One region of the Mycobacterium sp. D16Q16 genome, then DNA from elsewhere that is predicted to be linked to it. Evidence: predicted binding sites of a transcription regulator. Region 1 holds the regulator's gene; the other holds the start of a gene.
The links. The regulator LexA, encoded in region 1, represses DNA repair genes until DNA is damaged. The targets are predictions, from matches to a motif close to CGAACANNTGTTCG.

Region 1 (9,162 bases):
CCTTCGACGAGCGACGAGTCCTCGACTCGGACGGCATCTTGGACCTGCGCTTCATCCCGGGATCGATGGTCGTGGTCGGTGCGGGCGTCATCGGAATCGAGTACGCCTCGATGTTCGCCGCCCTGGGCACCAAGGTGACCGTGGTGGAGAAACGCGACACGATGCTCGACTTCTGCGATCCCGAAGTCGTTGAGGCCCTTCGCTTTCACCTGCGGGACTTGGCAGTGACGTTCCGCTTCGGCGAGGAGGTCACCACCGTCGACGTCAATGACACCGGCACCATGACCACATTGGCCAGCGGCAAGCAGATCCCCGCCGATACCGTGATGTACTCCGCGGGGCGGCAGGGTCAGACCGATCAGCTCGACCTCGCCCAGGCGGGGCTCGAGGCCGACAACCGCGGCCGGATCTGGGTCGACGCGAATTTTCAGACCAAGGTCGATCACATCTATGCGGTGGGCGATGTGATCGGTTTCCCGGCGCTGGCAGCCACCTCGATGGACCAGGGCCGCCTGGCGGCGTACCACGCGTTCGGCGAACCTTCCAAGGGCATGACCGATCTGCAGCCCATCGGCATCTACTCGATCCCCGAGGTGTCCTATGTGGGCGCCACCGAGGTTGAACTCACCAAGAACGCGATTCCTTACGAGGTGGGCGTCTCGCGTTACCGCGAGCTGGCGCGCGGCCAGATCGCCGGGGATTCCTACGGCATGCTCAAGCTGCTGGTGTCCACCGAGGATCTCAAGCTGCTCGGGGTGCACATCTTCGGCTCCGATGCCACCGACCTGGTCCACATCGGACAGGCCGTCATGGGCTGCGGCGGCACCGTCGAGTACCTGGTCGACGCGGTTTTCAACTACCCCACATTCTCCGAGGCGTACAAAGTCGCCGCGCTCGATGTGATGAACAAGATTCGCGCACTCAACCAGTTCAAAGCCTGAGGGATTTCGCGTTGGGCGAATACCGCCCACCCTCCTGAGGAAACAGGAATTCGCATCCCGCCTGGGCCGTTGAGGCAGTAGGTACATTCGCCGTTTGCCTGCCGGTAAGGGACACTGGTGGGACGAGGGCGCGAAGGGAGGCGAACATGGCAAGCAGTAGTGACGGACAGCAGCAGCCGTACAGACCGGATCAGAGCGGCATGTACGAGTTGGAATTCCCGGGGCCCCAGCTGGCATCTGCCGATGGGCGCGGCCCTGTTCTGGTGCACGCGTTGCAGGGGTTCTCCGACTCCGGGCACGCCGTGAAGCTGGCCGCGGCACATCTGCGCGACACACTGCAGAGCGAGCTGGTGGCGTCGTTCGCCATCGACGATCTGCTGGACTACCGATCGCGTCGGCCGGTGATGACGTTCAAGAGCGATCACTTCACCGAGTACGCCACCCCTGAGCTCAACCTGTACGCACTCAAGGACACCAAGGGCACGCCGTTCCTGTTGCTGGCCGGCCTAGAACCAGATCTGAAGTGGGAGCGGTTCGTCACCGCGATCCGGCTGTTGGCCGAGCAACTCGGTGTGCGCAAGACCATCGGCCTGGGCGCCATTCCGATGGCGGTTCCGCACACTCGCCCCATCACGCTTACCGCTCATGGCAACGACCGCAAGACACTTGATGAGCATCCCGGCTGGATCGATGAGGTTCAGGTGCCGGGCAGTGCATCGAACTTGTTGGAATTCCGGCTGGCCCAGCATGGTCACGATGTCATCGGCTTCGCCGTCCACGTCCCGCATTACCTGGCGCAGACCGACTACCCGGAGGCATCACAACGCCTGCTGGAAGAAGTGGCCAGGACCGGCGAGCTGGATCTTCCGCTGCAGCAGCTCACCGAGGCCGCCGGCAAGGTGCGCAATCAGATCAACGAGCAGGTAGAAGGCAGCGAGGAAGTGGCTCAGGTGGTCCACGCGCTGGAACGCCAGTACGACGCCTTTGTTTCCGCACAGGAGAACCGCTCGTTGCTGGCACGAGACGAGGAGTTGCCGAGCGGCGACGAGCTGGCCGGAGAATTCGAGAGATTCCTCGCCGAACAGGCCAAGTTCGGTGAGGATCCGTCCCCCGACGGCCCGATTCTCTAGTCCGGTTATGCGCTCGCCGCGCCAAATTTGCCGCGACGGGTGAAAATACTCCACATGAATCCACCACCGAGGCTCCTGCGTCCGGTGCCGGATACCGAGCACGCCGACGGTGACGACACGGTACAACCCGCTAGCAATACGACCACGCAACCTCGGATGGCGTTCCGCACCATCCACGGTTACCGCCGCGCCTTCAGGATTGCGGGATCGGGACCTGCGCTGTTGCTGATCCACGGGATCGGCGACAACTCGGCCACCTGGGACAGCGTGCACGCGCAGCTCGCTGAGCATTTCACGGTGATCGCCCCGGACCTGCTGGGCCACGGACAGTCCGACAAACCACGCGCCGACTACTCGGTGGCGGCCTACGCCAACGGGATGCGGGACCTGCTGGCGGTATTGGACATCGACAAGGTCACTGTCGTCGGGCATTCGCTGGGCGGCGGCGTCGCGATGCAATTCACCTACCAGTTCCCCCATCTGGTCGAGCGGCTCATTCTGGTCTCGCCAGGCGGGGTGACCAAGGACGTCAACATCGTATTGCGTTGCGCGTCATTGCCCTTCGTCGGAGACGCGCTGGGGCTGCTGAGGCTACCGCTGGCGATGCCCATGATCCGGCTCGGCGGAGCGGTGGCCCGCGCGACGCTGGGGCGAGCCGGTATGGCCCGCGACATCCCCGATGTTCTGCGGGTTCTCGCTGATCTGCCCGAACCTCGGGCCTCGGCCGCCTTCACCCGGACTCTGCGCGCCGTGGTTGACTGGCGCGGCCAGGTGGTGACCATGCTGGACCGATGTTATTTGACCGAATCTGTTCCTGTGCAGCTTATTTGGGGTAGCGATGATCTGGTGATCCCCGTTAGCCATGGCCATCTGGCGCACGCCGCGATGCCCGGGGCGACATTGGAAATCTTCGACCGCTCCGGACATTTCCCGTTCCATGACGACCCCGAGCGATTCATCGCCGTCGTTCGCCAATTCATCGCCTCCACTGAGCCCGCTCAATACGACGAGGATGAATTGCGCCGATTGTTGCGCACTGGCGTCACCGAAGGCACGATCAGCGGGGCCGCGCGCACCCGGATGGCAGTGCTCGACGCCATGGGCACAGACGAGCGCAGCGCCACCTAGCCACGAGAGCTCAAGCGCTACCAGAGGTTTGCACAATTCGTGGGTACCTGAGTGCACAGCGCGCGGGAGACGTAGAGTCGAAGAATGAGCGTCGATGTCGCGGTTGTGCGCGTATTCACCGACCAGACAGGCAACTTCGGAAATCCCCTGGGGATCGTCAATGGCGCTGACGTCGCCGCGGCGGACCGCCAGGAAATCGCTACCCGGTTGGGTTTCAGCGAAACGGTTTTCGTCGATCTTCCTGCCGAAGGGTCCAACACCGCACATCTGCGGATCTTCACCCCGGCAGCCGAACTGCCCTTCGCCGGACATCCGACGGTGGGATTGGCGTGGTGGCTGCGCGAGCGCGGAACACCGGTCAACACCTTGCAAGTTCCCGCGGGTGTGCTCCAGGTCAACTATGACGACCGCACGTGGATCCGAGCCCGGTCCGAATGGGCCCCGGAAACCGATTTTCACGAGCTGGACTCCCCCCGCGATGTGGATGCCGCCGACCCCGCCGACTATGCGGACGAACTGCTGCATTGCGTGTGGTCGTGGCAGGACCGCGACGCGAATTTGGTGCGATCACGGGTGTTCGCCTTCGACCTGGGCGTCAACGAGGATGAGGCGACCGGATCTGTCGCGGCGCGGATGACCGATCTATTAAGCCGCGACCTGATCGTCAACCAGGGCAAGGGGTCGCAGATTCTCACGCAGTGGAGCCCAGAGGGCTGGGTGACGATCGGTGGCCATGTCGTCGCCGATCAATCGTTGGTATTGAACTAACAGCGCGTCGACCCAGCCGAAGATCAGGATCCGGTCGGTGCGTCCCGATGGGCGCGCAACGCGGCGATCTCACGTTCGAAGTCGTCGGCGGAGCTAAATCCGCGATACACCGAGGCGAAGCGCAGATAGGCGACCTCGTCCAGGTCACGTAGCGGGCCGAGGATGGCCAGGCCCACCTCGTTACTGGGAATCTCTGGAGACCCGGCGGCCCGGACCGCATCTTCGACCTGCTGGGCAAGCAGATTCAGCGCATCGTCATCGACATCGCGGCCCTGACAGGCCCGGCGCACGCCCTTGATGACCTTGTCGCGACTGAACGGCTCGGTGACACCGCTGCGCTTCACAACGGCCAGCACAGCGGTCTCGACAGTGGTGAAACGACGGCCGCACTCCGGGCACGATCGCCGTCGACGTATCGCCTGACCTTCATCCGCTTCACGGGAATCGACAACGCGCGAGTCTGGATGACGGCAGAACGGACAGTGCATTACTGCTCCTTCGCCGGTTCTGGACTCCAAGTCACTGGGCTGGGTGGGCTGACACACAGCGCAGCGCGCCCAGACCGGTCTCGAGGATACCCGTGCTCCCACACGTTCGAAGGTCACGCCCGTTCGCCGATCAGCCGACCGGAGAAACCAGCGTCTGACCGGCTTGTACTGTCGCCGAGTCGAGTTCATTGAGTTCACGGATCTTGGACACCACCGCCGAGCGCGGGGCATCCGGCGCGACACGCGAGGCCACGTCGGCCAGGGTCTCGCCGGGCGCGACCTGGACGACCGCCACACGCTCCGGCACACCAACTCCCCCGACTCCGGCAGCACTGACCTGGCCGAGCATCAGCAGCCACATCGTCGCCACCGCGGCACCCACCGAAACAACAATGGTCGCCTTCAGGCTCACCGGACGACGACCATGCACCCGATGCGGCACCGCCGATACCCGGACACCGGTGCCCCGGTACGCGGCCGGCCGGCCGGCGGGCCTCCGATAGGCGACGGTGCGCACCGGCAGCGCCCGACGCTGAGTCAGCGGGTACTCCGCGCTGTAGGCACGTGCCTGCGGGGCGTAATCGCGTGACGCGTACTCGGCAGCGCGAGACCGCGGTGTGGTGAGAACGTTTGTGCTCATCTGTGTGCCCTTCCTGTCCTGTCGATCGGTAGGCCCGTTCGCTCTTATGTTCGAATGTACTCGATCATGTGTTCGATGTCCGAACATGTGATCGATTTGTAGCATCCGCCACCGACAAGTGGTCTTGAGCTGCACGAATGCCGCCTACGCGCGGCCCCCCGGGCTCTATTCGCGACACGCATCGAACACATGTTTGATAAATACCGCCGACAGGTCTAGATTCGGGCCCATGAGCGATACACCCAGCAAGGGACCCGCCACCGGTTCACTGACCGAGCGCCAGCGGACCATCCTGGAGGTCATCCGCGCATCGGTGAATGAGCGGGGTTACCCCCCGAGCATCCGCGAAATCGGCGATGCCGTCGGGCTTACCTCGACATCGTCGGTCGCCCATCAACTACGCACCCTCGAACAGAAGGGCTTCCTGCGGCGCGATCCAAATCGTCCACGCGCCGTTGATGTTCGAGGAATCGATGATTCCCGCGGCCCGTCCGCGACCACCGATGTGGCCGGTTCCGGCGACCTGCCCGAGCCAACATTCGTGCCCGTCCTAGGCCGTATCGCCGCCGGTGGTCCCATCCTGGCCGAGGAGGCCGTAGAGGATGTGTTCCCGCTCCCCCGCGAGCTGGTTGGCGAGGGATCGCTGTTCTTGCTCAAGGTGGTCGGCGAATCGATGATCGACGCCGCGATATGCGATGGCGACTGGGTAGTGGTCCGCCAGCAGAATGTCGCCGACAACGGCGATATCGTGGCGGCGATGATCGACGGCGAGGCGACCGTCAAGACATTCAAGCGGACAACGGGTCAGGTGTGGCTGATGCCGCACAACCCACTGTTCGAGCCGATCCCCGGAAATGACGCCGCCATCCTCGGCAAGGTCGTCACCGTCCTGCGCAAGATCTAGCCGTCACCAGGCGGCGGTCCGGGTGCGGAATCGTCGCCTGCACGGCCGTCGAGGGACGGCAGGAACAGCTGGAAATGCGCCACGTCGTGCCAGCTGCCCAACTTGTAGCCGATGCGTCGGTAGCATGCGACTTTCTCGAATCCCATTGCCCGGTGCAGCTTTTCACTCGCCTGATTGGGAACCACGACAACGGCGAGCACCGTGCGATAACCGCGAGAGCGCAGCCGGTCGAGCAGCGCCGTGTACAACTGGCGGCCCGTCCCGCGCTGTTGCCGGGTGCCGTCCACGTACACACTGACCTCACACGCCCACTGATAGGCGGTCCGTGATTTCCACGGCACCGCGTAGGCATACCCGAAGATCTCACCGCCATCCTCGGCAACAAGCCAGGCATGCCGGTGGGCCGCCGTGCGGATGCGTTCGGCAAGAACAGCATCCGACGGCGGCACCTCCTCGAACGAGATGGCCGTATCCGTTACATACGGCGCGTAGATCGCCGCGCAGGCGACCGCGTCATCGGCGGTCGCGTCACGAATGATCATGAGGCGCTAGAGCGAACGCCCGATGATCTCCTTCATGATCTCGGTGGTTCCGCCGTAGATCGTCTGGATACGAGAATCCATGTATGCCCGGGCAACCGGGTACTCGCGCATGAAGCCATACCCACCGTGCAGCTGCAGGCAGCGATCGATCAGGTGAACCTGCTTCTCGGTGCTGTACCACTTGGCCATCGCGGCCTGCTCGACGCTCAGTTCCTTCTTGTTGAGCAGCGTGATGAACTCGTCGACCATAATCCGGATCATCGTGGCATCGGTAGCGAGCTCGGCCAGCACAAAGCGGCTGTTCTGGAAGCTCTTGATGGGCTTGCCAAACGCCTTGCGCTCGGATGTGTACTGGATGGTCGCCTCAAGCATGGTTTCCATCGCCGCGGCCGCCACGACGGCGATCGACATGCGCTCCTGCGGCAGGTTCTGCATGAGGTAGATGAAGCCCTGGCCCTCTTCACCCAGCAGGTTGGCGGCGGGCACCCGGACATCGGTAAAGGACAGCTCGGCGGTGTCCTGCGCGTCCAGGCCCATCTTGTCGAGCTTGCGGCCGCGCTCAAAGCCCTCCATGCCGCGTTCCACGACAATGAGGCTGAAGCCCAGCGCACCCTTCTCGGGGTCGGTCTGTGCGACCACGATCACCAGGTCGGCGTTAATGCCGTTGGTGATGAAGGTCTTCGAGCCGTTGAGAATGTAATGATCGCCGTCCTTGACCGCGCGGGTCTTGATGCCCTGCAGGTCGCTTCCGGTGCCCGGCTCGGTCATGGCGATGGCGGTGATCAGCTCACCGGAACAGAAACCGGGGAACCAGCGGGCCTTCTGCTCGTCGTTGGCCAGATCCCGGAAGTACGGACCCGCGACATCGTTGTGCAAAGTGAAACCGATACCCGACTGGCGAGCCTTGGTGATCTCTTCGCCGATGATGGCGTTGTAGCGGAAATCGACGAGTCCGCCGCCGCCGAACTCCTCAGGCATGTCAGTGCCCAGGAAGCCCTGTTTGCCCGCCTCGACCCAGAGAGAGCGGTCGACGATCTTGTTCTCGTCCCACTCCTCCCGGTACGGCTCGGCATGCCGTTCCAGGAAGGTCTTGAACGACTCGCGGAACAGTTCGTGCTCGGGTTCGAAAATGGTGCGTTTGAACTTAACAGCGCCGGCCATGATCACCTTCCGGTTTGGGTTTACGTACTCGGCAGAATGTATACCAACCCACTGGTCGGTTGGTACTCGCCTACCTGGTTTCGACGGACAGAAAGCCTAGGCTGACTGAGGTGACCAAGCTGGCACTTTCACACACGCACTGGGGTGCATTTACCCCCGAGATCCGCGACGGCGAAGTGATCGGCGTCACGCCTATCCCGACCGATCTGGACCCGTCACCGCTGCTGCAGAACATTCCCGGTTCGATCCGCCACCAGGCCCGAGTAACCGCGCCATCCGTACGCCGCGGCTGGCTGCGGGACGGACCCGGTCCCAGCACAGCACGCGGCTCCGACGAGTACGTCGAGGTGTCCTGGCACGAGCTCACCGAACTACTGGCCGATGAACTACGGCGGATCGTCGACACTCATGGCAACGAAGCCATTTACGGCGGCTCGTACGGCTGGGCCAGCGCGGGACGGTTCCATCATGCCCAGAGTCAGGTACACCGGTTCCTGAAACTGCTCGGCGGGTACACCTTTTCACGTCATTCGTACAGCCTGGGGGCAACCGGCGTCATCATGCCGCACGTCGTCGGCACCCACGACGGGCTGTTCAAGAGGTCGACGTCATGGGATGTCATCGTCGAGAACACCGACCTCCTGGTCTCATTCGGCGGTATGGCCCTGAAGAACACCGGTGTCAACCATGGCGGCACCACCGCGCATCCGGCTCGTGATGCCCTCGACAGGTTCCGCGCCCGCGGCGGGCGCATCGTCTCCTTCAGTCCGCTGCGCGATGACATCGACGGCGAATGCGAATGGCACGCACCTGTTCCCGGGACCGACGTCACGGTCATGCTCGCGCTGGCCCATGTGCTGGCCGTGGAAGGTCTGGCCAACCTGGCCTTCCTACGCTCCTACTGCACCGGCTATGAACGGTTTGAGCACTATCTCCTGGGGATCGACGACGGTGTACCCAAGACCCCGGAATGGGCTGCGAGTATCAGTGCTCTGGACGCTGACGAGCTGCGCACACTGGCGCGGCGAATGGCGGCCGGGCGCACCCTGGTGACGGTCAGCTGGTCGCTGCAGCGGGTGCGCCACGGCGAACAGGCCCCGTGGATGGGGCTCACCCTGGCCGCGATGCTCGGTCAGATCGGGCTTCCCGGAGGTGGTTTCGGCCACGGTTATGGCTCGATGAACGAGGCGGGACTGGCCCCGGTCAGCTGCCCGCTGCCGACCTTCCCCCAGGGGCCCAACCCGGTTGCGACGTTCATCCCGGTGGCGGCCATCAGTGAGCTGCTGCTGCGGCCCGGCCAGACACTGGCCTACAACGGTCAGACACTCACACTGCCGGACATCCGATGCGTCTACTGGGCGGGCGGAAATCCGTTCCACCACCATCAGAACCTGCCGCGACTGCGCCGTGCGCTGGCGCGCGTCGACACCGTCGTGGTGCACGATCCGGTGTGGACGGCC
Region 2 (9,162 bases), on a different contig from region 1:
CGAAGTCGATCAGCTGCTTGCGTTCCTCACCGCTGCCCGGTTTCGGCGGCAGATCGGTGGCCGGAGCAGCGGGCGGTGGGGCATTCGGCGTCGCGGGCTGCGTCGCCGGAGCGGGTGGCGGTGGCGGCGGCGTGGTGGTTTGCGCCGGATAGGGCCGCGGCTGCGGTTTCGGCGAAGGCGCGGCGGGTGCCGGCTTTCCCGCACCGGGCTCCGGGGGCGTCGCCTCTTGCCCAGCGCCGGGCGGGCCGCCCTGGGGCGCTCCGGCCTGGGGATTCTCCTTGGGCTGCGCCGGCACCATCTGGACGACAGGCCGGATGTAGAGCTTGGCGGTCTGACCGAGGTTGCGGGCCTCGCTGCCGTCGTTACCGGGCACCGTGATGACGAGGTTGTCGCCGTCGATGATGACCTCGGATCCGGAGACACCGAGGCCGTTGACGCGCGCATTGATGATCTGCTGTGCCTGAGTCAACGCTTCCCTGGTCGGCTTGGAACCGTCAGGGGTGCGTGCCGTCAGGGTGACGCGGGTTCCACCCTGCAGGTCGATACCGAGCTTGGGCTTAGCGTGCTTGTCGCCGGTCAGGAAGACCAGCAGGTAGGCGCCGATCAGCAGCACCAGGAAGGCAGCTAGATAACGCGCGGGATGCACAGGGGCCGATGGCGAGGCCACGTGTCCGGTCTCCTTGCTTGTCGAGGGCGGGTCGGGAGGCGTTCAGGGTTGAGCAAAGGTGAAAGCCGCTACTCCTTGGTCAGCTCGACCCCGGTGCTCTCGACGTCGCGCGACGCCTCCTCAGCGGTGTCATCGGTGTCCTCGGCCTCATCAACGATCTTGTCGCGGACCGCGAGCTTCATCCAGCGCGTCACAACACCCGGAGCGATCTCCAGATCGACGGTGTCGTCGGTGACTGCGGCGATAGTGCCCTGCAGACCGGAGGTGGTGTGCACCCGGTCGCCGATTGCCAGGGACTCGTGCAGCTCGATGGTGGCGTCCAGAGCCTTGCGCTGCCGCCGGTTCGCGAAGAAAAGGAACGCGCCCATAACGAGGATGAGCGGCAAAAAGACGATGATCGATTCCATGGCGGCTTTCGGGATTCTTTCCGTTGGGTCTTCACGAGTTCAAGCACGGTCTGCGTGAAACGAGCACGCGACAAGTCACCAGTGTGCCATCCGACTCTGTGGAATCGACGCGAACCCCGGACCTGCGCGTCCTGGACTCAAGCGTCCCGTCAATCGAACAGCCCGGCGTGTCCCAGCACCTGCGGCGGCGGGGTAAGACCCAGATGTGTCCACGCCAATGCTGTCGCCACACGTCCGCGCGGCGTCCGGGCCAGCATCCCGGCACGCACCAGGAACGGCTCACACACCTCTTCCACTGTGGTCGATTCCTCCCCGACCGCTACCGCCAATGTCGACACGCCCACCGGGCCGCCGCCGAAACTGCGTGTCAGCGCCGTGAGCACCGCCCGGTCCAGGCGGTCCAGCCCCAGCTCGTCGACGTCGTAGACGGCCAGGGCGGACTTGGCTACATCCACGGTGATGACACCGTCTGCCCGCACTTCCGCGTAGTCACGGACCCGGCGCAGCAACCGATTGGCGATACGTGGGGTGCCGCGTGAGCGCCGGGCGATCTCCACACCTGCGTCGGCTCCGAGCTCGATGCCGAGGATTCCCGCCGATCGAGCCAGCACAAGTTCGAGTTCATCGGGCTCGTAGAAGTCCATGTGGGCGGTGAACCCGAACCGGTCACGCAATGGCCCGGTCAGCGACCCGGATCGGGTGGTCGCACCGACCAGCGTGAACGGCGCCACTTCCAGGGGTATCGAGGTCGCGCCGGGCCCCTTGCCGACGACGATGTCGACGCGGAAGTCCTCCATCGCCAGATACAGCATTTCCTCAGCGGGCCGCGCGATGCGGTGAATCTCATCGATGAACAACACATCGTGTTCGACGAGGTTGCTCAGCATCGCCGCCAGATCGCCCGCGCGCTCCAATGCCGGACCCGAGGTCACCCGCAGCGAGGAGCCCAACTCGCCCGCGATGATCATCGCCAGGGAGGTTTTGCCGAGTCCGGGTGGACCGGACAACAGAATGTGATCCGGGGTGCCGCCGCGATTCTTGGCGCCGGACAGCACGAGCTCCAGCTGCTCACGCACCCGTGGCTGACCGATGAACTCCCGCAGCGACTTGGGTCTGAGCCCGGCATCGATGTCGTTCTCGCCGACCGTGAGCGCGCCGGACATCTCGGGGCCGGCATCGAAATCGTCCTCTTCGCCGTCAAACTCGTCGAAGCTGGTCATCGCGTCTTGCCCAGTAGCGTCAGCGCCGACCGCAGCACGGTCGAGGTATCTCCGTCGGAATTATCTTGAGCCAGAACGGTATCGGTGGCCTGTTCGGCTTGCTTCGCGGCGAACCCGAGGCCGATAAGCGCGTCGACGACCTGTGTACGCACCAGCGATGCTGTGCCGCGCCCCAGCTCGGTGGTTCCACTCGGGGTCGCGGCCACCTTCTCGCGCAGTTCCAGCACCAAGCGCTCGGCACCACGCTTGCCGATCCCGGGAACCCTGGTCAGTGCATTGACATCGCCATCGGCCAGCGCCTGGCGCAAGGTCGGCGCGTCGTAGACCGCGAGTGTGGCCATCGCGATCTTGGGCCCCACACCGGAGACACCCAGCAGCGTCAGGAACAGATCGCGGGCATCGGTGTCGGTGAAGCCGTACAACGTCATCGAATCTTCGCGGACGATCATCGCCGTGATCAGCCGTACCTGGGTGCCGCGCCGCAGCGTCGACAGTGTGGCCGGGGTGGCATTGACGCGGTATCCGACGCCGGCGGCCTCGATCACCACATGATCGAGTGCGATGTCGATGGCCTCGCCATTGACCGAAGCAATCACCGGGATACCGCCTTCAATCGGGCCGCGAAGGCCTTCCGCTGCTCTTCCGCCGCGGCTTCCGCCTTCGCCATTCTCGCCAGCATGGGCGCACGCCAGCAGTGACAGATTGCCAGGGCCAACGCGTCGGCCGCATCAGCGGGCTTCGGCGCCGTCTGCAGCTGCAGGATGCGCGTGACCATTGCGGTCACTTGGGATTTATCTGCGCGCCCGTTGCCGGTGACGGCGGCCTTGACCTCCGACGGGGTGTGGAAATACACCTCAATCCCCCGCTTGGCAGCACAAAGTGCGATCACTCCGCCCGCTTGGGCGGTGCCCATCACGGTGGAAACGTTCTGCTGAGCGAAGACGCGCTCGATGGCGATCACGTCGGGACGGTGCGTGTCCATCCAGTGTTCGACAACCTGACTGATCGCCAGAAGTCGTTGCGGCAAGGGCTGATTGGCCGGAGTACGGACTACGTCGACGTCCAGCGCCACCACCTTGCGACCCGAGGAGGCCTCGACCATGGACAGACCGCACCGGGTAAGACCCGGGTCGACTCCCATTACTCGCACGCGCCAGCCCTCTCGCCGTAGAACAGTTGTTCGATCAGCATATCCAGGAGGCTTGCCCATTCCGGATAGCAACACGCGAGGGCTCTGCAAATGTCAACATCCGTTGGCCTAAGCTCAGGCCATGTCCACCGAACCTCGGCGATCGGACGCCACCCGTGCGGCCATCCTTGAGGCTGCTCAGGAGCACTTCGCCAGCGTCGGGTACGAGAAGGCAACCATACGGGCCATCGCGGCGACGGCGGGTATCGACCCGTCCCTGGTCATGCGGTACTACGGCAACAAGGGCAAGCTCTTCGCGGCCGCCGCCGACTTCGATATTCACCTGCCCGAGAATCTTGCCGAGATTCCGCGTCCCGAGCTGGGGGCAGCCCTCGTCGAGCACTTCCTCGCCAAATGGGAGGCCGACGACACCATGGTCGCCCTACTGCGCGCGGCAGTGTCGCATGAGACGGCGCGCGCACGGATGGCCGAGATCTTCAGCAGTCAGATGGTGCCTGCGATCGAGGCGTTAACGGCGGATCGCGCCATGGAACGCGCGGCGCTGATCGGCACTCAGATGATCGGCCTGGCGATGTGCCGATACGTGATCCGCCTCGGGAACGTGCCCGAGATGACGCACGAACAGATCATCGACTTGATCGCACCGACAATCCAGGCCTACCTGGATTGTGACTGCGACTGCGAAGCGCCCTAGCTCGCGCGCTCGGGCTGCGTCCACGGGCGCAGCCGGGGTACCCAGCGCGGTACGTGCTGCGAGTACTCGGCGTAGTCGCGGCCGAACCTCTTCAATAGGCCGCGCTCCTCCACCAGCGGAAAGTACACGGCGTTGATGGTCACGAAAACGGCTGCATAGATCAGCAAGCCGACAGAGTTCACCGCGAACGCCTCACCCAGCAGGATGGCGATGACTCCGGTGATCATCGGGTTACGTACGTAGCGGTACGGGCCGCGCACGACAAGGTGAACCGGCGGGTCGAAGGGCGCCAGCGAACCCTTGCCCATCTGGTGGAAGAGCATGACAGTGCGGGTCACCAGGAACAGGCCGGCAGCGACCAGCAAGGTCCCGATCACCGTCGCCGTCATCGACATCTCATCCGACATCCATGACGGCACCTGGATGCCCGTTCCGTAGAGAATCACCAGCGGAATCAGCACCGTCACGGTGAATGGCAGCGCGAGAACCGCGCGCGCGGTGCGCCACAGGCTTGTCGATTCAGGCGCCGGGGCGACTGTTTGTGTGGCCATGACCGGCCTCCCATCATTCGTGGATGTCCTAGATGTACGCCCAGTTGACATTGCTGTCAACACTTGTTGACCAACAGTCGTTGACATCACAGTAACGCCGCTTCCTGGCGTTTGATTCCCGCCATCCAGCGCGATTCGAAGTCGAAGTCCTCGGCCTATTACTGTCGTCGGCGTGTCTGTCGGAAAACTGCCCAGCGAAAAGACGATTCAGTGGTGGCCGCCCCTTGGCGTCCTCGCGATGCTGGTGCTCGGGTTCTCCGTCGGTAAGGGCTCAACGCCCTTTGACGTCTGGTTTTTCCACGGGACGCAGCTCGTATTCGGAGTGCAGCCACGCTGGCTGCTGTTCTTCACCGACTGGGTGTTTCTCGTTCCGGTGCTCGTGGTGTGCGTCGCGTTCGAGCTGTATCGGCGGCGTTGGCGGGTCGCTGCGGTGGCGCTGGCCTGCCCGTTCGTGGCGAATTGGACCACTCAGGGCACCAAGATGCTCGTCGGCCGCGAGAAGGGCGGCTATCTCGCCTACCCCAGCGGCCACACCACCTTCGTGGTCGCCGTGATGGGGATGCTGGTGCTGGTCGCCGGTGGAGCCCTATGGGCGTACATCGTGGCCGGGATTGTCAGCACGCTCGGGCTGCTAGGCCAAGTCGCCTGTGGGTATCACTACCTCACCGACACCATCGGTGCCGTACTGGTCACCACCGCAGTGGTGACGTTGGCCGTATGGGCCGCCGGTCAGCCCTCGTCGAGCTCGGCCAGCACCTCGTCCGATAGGTCCACGTTGGTGTAGACGTTCTGCACGTCGTCGCTGTCTTCCAGTGCGTCGACCAGCTTGAACACCTTGCGGGCAGTGTCGACGTCGACGGGCACGCTCATCGATGGCTGGAAGCTGGCCTCGGCCGAGTCGTAGTCGATCCCGGCCTCTTGCAGCGCCTGACGGACCGCGACCAAGTCGGTGGGCTCGGAGACGACCTCGAAGGTCTCGCCTAGGTCGTTGACCTCTTCGGCGCCCGCCTCCAGGACGGCCGTGAGCACGTCGTCCTCGGACAGACTGCCCTTTTCCAGGGTGATCATGCCCTTGCGGGAGAACAGGTAGGACACCGAACCCGGGTCGGCCATGCTGCCACCGTTGCGGGTCATCGCGACCCGAACCTCGCCGGCGGCGCGGTTGCGGTTATCGGTCAAGCATTCGACAAGCACGGCAACACCATTGGGGCCATAGCCCTCGTACATGATGGTCTGCCAGTCGGCGCCGCCAGCCTCTTCGCCGGCGCCGCGCTTGCGGGCCCGCTCGATGTTGTCGTTGGGCACCGACGTCTTCTTGGCCTTCTGGATGGCGTCATAGAGCGTCGGGTTGCCAGCCGGATCTCCGCCGCCGGTACGCGCGGCGACCTCGATGTTCTTGATCAGCTTGGCGAACTCTTTGCCACGGCGCGCGTCTTTGACGGCCTTCTGATGCTTGGTGGTGGCCCACTTGGAATGGCCGCTCATGTACCCCTGTACTACTTTCTCTAGGTTCTGTCGCACTTCTGCGCTGCCCGAGTGTACTCGCGCACCTAGGGTGAATCACATGACTGTCCTGGTAGCCGACCCGATTGTCGACACCGTCCTGGACCGGTACGCGTCGACCATCGGTGACAGCCTCACCGATTACCGCAATCATCTGTATCGGGGCATGAACTACCAGCTGCGTCTTCTCGGCATGACGACGGCGCCACCCGAAATCGCGTTGGCGTGGGCCACGCACGATATCGGCATCTGGACGGCCGGCACCTGGGACTACCTCGATCCGTCGGTGGCCCTCGCCGAACAGCTGGCACCGGAGTTCGGAATAGACGATGCCAGTCGCACCACAACGATGGTGGCCGATCACCACAAGCTCAGATCAGCGGACGATCTCTGGGTCGAGACTTTTCGATTGGGTGACCGGATTGACGCCTTCCACGGGTTCTACGCCTGGACCGGCCTGGAACGCGCCGATGTGCGCGAGGTCGTAGAGGCCTTGCCGTACGGCGGTTTTCACGGATTCTTGGTGCGAACGGCCGGAAAGTGGACGCTCAAGCACCCGCTGCGGCCGATGCCCATGATGCGCTGGTGATTCATAGCGCGTAGATGTCGCCGGCCTGCCGGACGCATCACCCGCTAGTGCCCACCTCTGAGCGACAAATCACCCCGCCGCGGCGAGTCCGGACTAGCTTGTCGCTCGTAGCCGGGCACACATCATCGCGATCAGGAAGCACGCACCATGTCGACAAAGAGCTGGTGCACCCGCCGGTCCCCGGTGACTTCGGGGTGAAACGACGTCGCCAACGCACTCCCCTGCCGCACCGCGACCGGATGCCCCTGCGCAATGGCCAGCACCTCGACGTCGGCGCCCACCCGCTCCACCCACGGTGCCCTGATGAACACCGCGTGCAGTCCGCCGTCAAGCCCGGTGAAATCCAAGTCGCCCTCGAACGAATCCACCTGGCGCCCGAAAGCATTGCGCCGCACCGTCATATCGATGGCGCCGAGCGCCACCGCATCCGGACGGGTGTCGAGTATCTCGCTGGCGAGCAGGATCATGCCTGCGCACGAGCCATAGACCGGCAGCCCGTCCCGCAGACGCTCGGAGAGCGGATCCAGCAGCTCGAACACGCGCAGCAAGTTGCTCATCGTGGTGGACTCCCCGCCGGGGATGACCAGCCCGTCCACCTTCGAGAGCTCCTCGGCACGACGCACGCCGAGCGCGTCGGCACCCGAATCTTTCAGGGCGGCAACATGTTCCCTGACATCGCCCTGCAATGCCAGCACGCCAACCAGCGGGCTCACGCCATGTTCCCCTTGGCGATCGACGCCTCGTCCGGGTTGCGCTCGTACCGGGTAAGCCCCTCTTGCACCACCGCCGCGACCATCCGGCCCTCGCGATCGAAGATCCGGCCCTGCGTCAGCGCCCGTCCGTATCCCGCCGACGGCGATGTCTCGTCGTACAGCAGCCATTCATCGGCGCGGAATGGCCGCAGAAACCACAGCGCATGATCCAGGGACGCGGTCTGCAGCACGGCGTCCCGGTGCGGCACCTTGGACGAACTCAACAGCGTCAGGTCGCTCATGTAGGCGAGCGCACAGATGTGCAGGACCGGGTCGTCGGGAAGCTGCTTGCGGCAGCGGAACCACACCCGCTGCTGCGCGGCCAGCCGAGGATTCCGGTCCATCAGCTCGTCGGGAACGATCCGGATGTCCCATTCGGCGAACTGCCGGAACAGGTCGTGACTGAACGACCCCTCCGCGTCCTGCACATCCGGCAGGTCCTCGGGTGCGGGCACCGGTGGCATCAGGTCCTGATGCTCGATGCCGGTGTCCAGGGTCTGAAATGACGCCGACATGCTGAAGATTGCCTGCCCACCCTGAATCGCGGTAACGCGACGGGTCACGAACGAACGGCCGTCACGCACCCGGTCGACGAGAAACACGGTGGGCTCGTTGGGATTTCCCGGTCGCAGGAAGTACCCGTGCAGGGAATGGACAAGGTAGTGCGGCTCCACGGTGCGAACCGCCGAGACCAACGACTGCCCAGCGACCTGACCGCCGAAGGTACGGCGCAGGCTGCTGGGGGTCACGTTGCCTCGGAAGATGTCCTTTTCGAGCTGCTCAAGCGTCAGGATCTCTTCGATATCGGCCATCAGATGGTTTTACCAGCCGCGCTCGGCGAGCCGATGCGGCTGCGCGATGTCCTCCACGTTGATGCCGACCATTGCCTCACCCAGACCGCGCGACACCTTGGCGAGCACGTCCGGGTCGTCGTAGAAGGTGGTGGCCTTCACGATCGCAGCGGCCCGCTGCTCCGGGTTGCCGGACTTGAAGATTCCGGAGCCGACGAACACACCCTCGGCACCCAGCTGCATCATCATCGCGGCGTCCGCCGGAGTGGCGATACCGCCGGCGGTGAACAGCGTGACCGGAAGCTTGCCGGCGCGAGCCACCTCGACTACCAGCTCATAGGGCGCCTGCAGTTCCTTTGCAGCAACGTACAACTCGTCCTCGGACAGCGAGGTGAGCCGACGGATCTCGCCACCGATCTTGCGCATGTGCGTGGTCGCGTTGGACACGTCACCGGTGCCGGCCTCACCCTTGGAGCGGATCATCGCCGCACCCTCGGTAATGCGGCGCAACGCCTCGCCCAGGTTGGTGGCACCGCACACGAACGGCACGGTGAACTTCCACTTGTCGATGTGGTTGGTGTAGTCGGCGGGGGTCAGCACCTCCGACTCGTCGATGTAGTCCACGCCCAGGCCCTGCAGGATCTGCGCCTCGACAAAGTGCCCGATGCGGGCCTTGGCCATGACGGGCACGCTGACGGCGCTGATGATGCCGTCGATCATGTCCGGATCACTCATGCGAGACACGCCACCTTGGGCGCGGATGTCGGCGGGGACGCGCTCCAGTGCCATGACGGCAACGGCTCCGGCGTCTTCAGCGATCTTCGCCTGATCGGGGGTG

Region 2: ruvC (crossover junction endodeoxyribonuclease RuvC) is a predicted target of LexA. The motif match lies at 3,464-3,477, and genes of this name have one in related genera.

Annotation. Positions count from the first base shown of each region.
Region 1 is NZ_MAEY01000015.1:34,185-43,346, forward strand. Features, by position in the region: gene sthA (Si-specific NAD(P)(+) transhydrogenase) at 1-941, shown strand, start outside; gene B4394_RS16505 (proteasome assembly chaperone family protein) at 1,088-2,071, shown strand; gene B4394_RS16510 (alpha/beta fold hydrolase) at 2,228-3,199, shown strand; gene B4394_RS16515 (PhzF family phenazine biosynthesis protein) at 3,284-3,967, shown strand; gene nrdR (transcriptional regulator NrdR) at 3,991-4,455, opposite strand; gene B4394_RS16525 (LysM peptidoglycan-binding domain-containing protein) at 4,586-5,095, opposite strand; gene lexA (transcriptional repressor LexA) at 5,325-5,999, shown strand; gene B4394_RS16535 (GNAT family N-acetyltransferase) at 5,996-6,541, opposite strand; gene B4394_RS16540 (acyl-CoA dehydrogenase family protein) at 6,548-7,702, opposite strand; gene B4394_RS16545 (molybdopterin-dependent oxidoreductase) at 7,813-9,162, shown strand, end outside.
Region 2 is NZ_MAEY01000014.1:176,594-185,755, reverse strand. Features, by position in the region: gene secD (protein translocase subunit SecD) at 1-667, opposite strand, end outside; gene yajC (preprotein translocase subunit YajC) at 736-1,074, opposite strand; gene ruvB (Holliday junction branch migration DNA helicase RuvB) at 1,224-2,237, opposite strand; gene ruvA (Holliday junction branch migration protein RuvA) at 2,291-2,890, opposite strand; gene ruvC (crossover junction endodeoxyribonuclease RuvC) at 2,887-3,444, opposite strand; gene B4394_RS15915 (TetR/AcrR family transcriptional regulator) at 3,566-4,138, shown strand; partial or broken gene B4394_RS15910 (methyltransferase family protein) at 4,228-4,689, opposite strand; gene B4394_RS15905 (phosphatase PAP2 family protein) at 4,862-5,473, shown strand; gene B4394_RS15900 (YebC/PmpR family DNA-binding transcriptional regulator) at 5,419-6,174, opposite strand; gene B4394_RS15895 (hypothetical protein) at 6,254-6,781, shown strand; gene pdxT (pyridoxal 5'-phosphate synthase glutaminase subunit PdxT) at 6,913-7,494, opposite strand; gene B4394_RS15885 (acyl-CoA thioesterase) at 7,491-8,345, opposite strand; gene pdxS (pyridoxal 5'-phosphate synthase lyase subunit PdxS) at 8,355-9,162, opposite strand, start outside.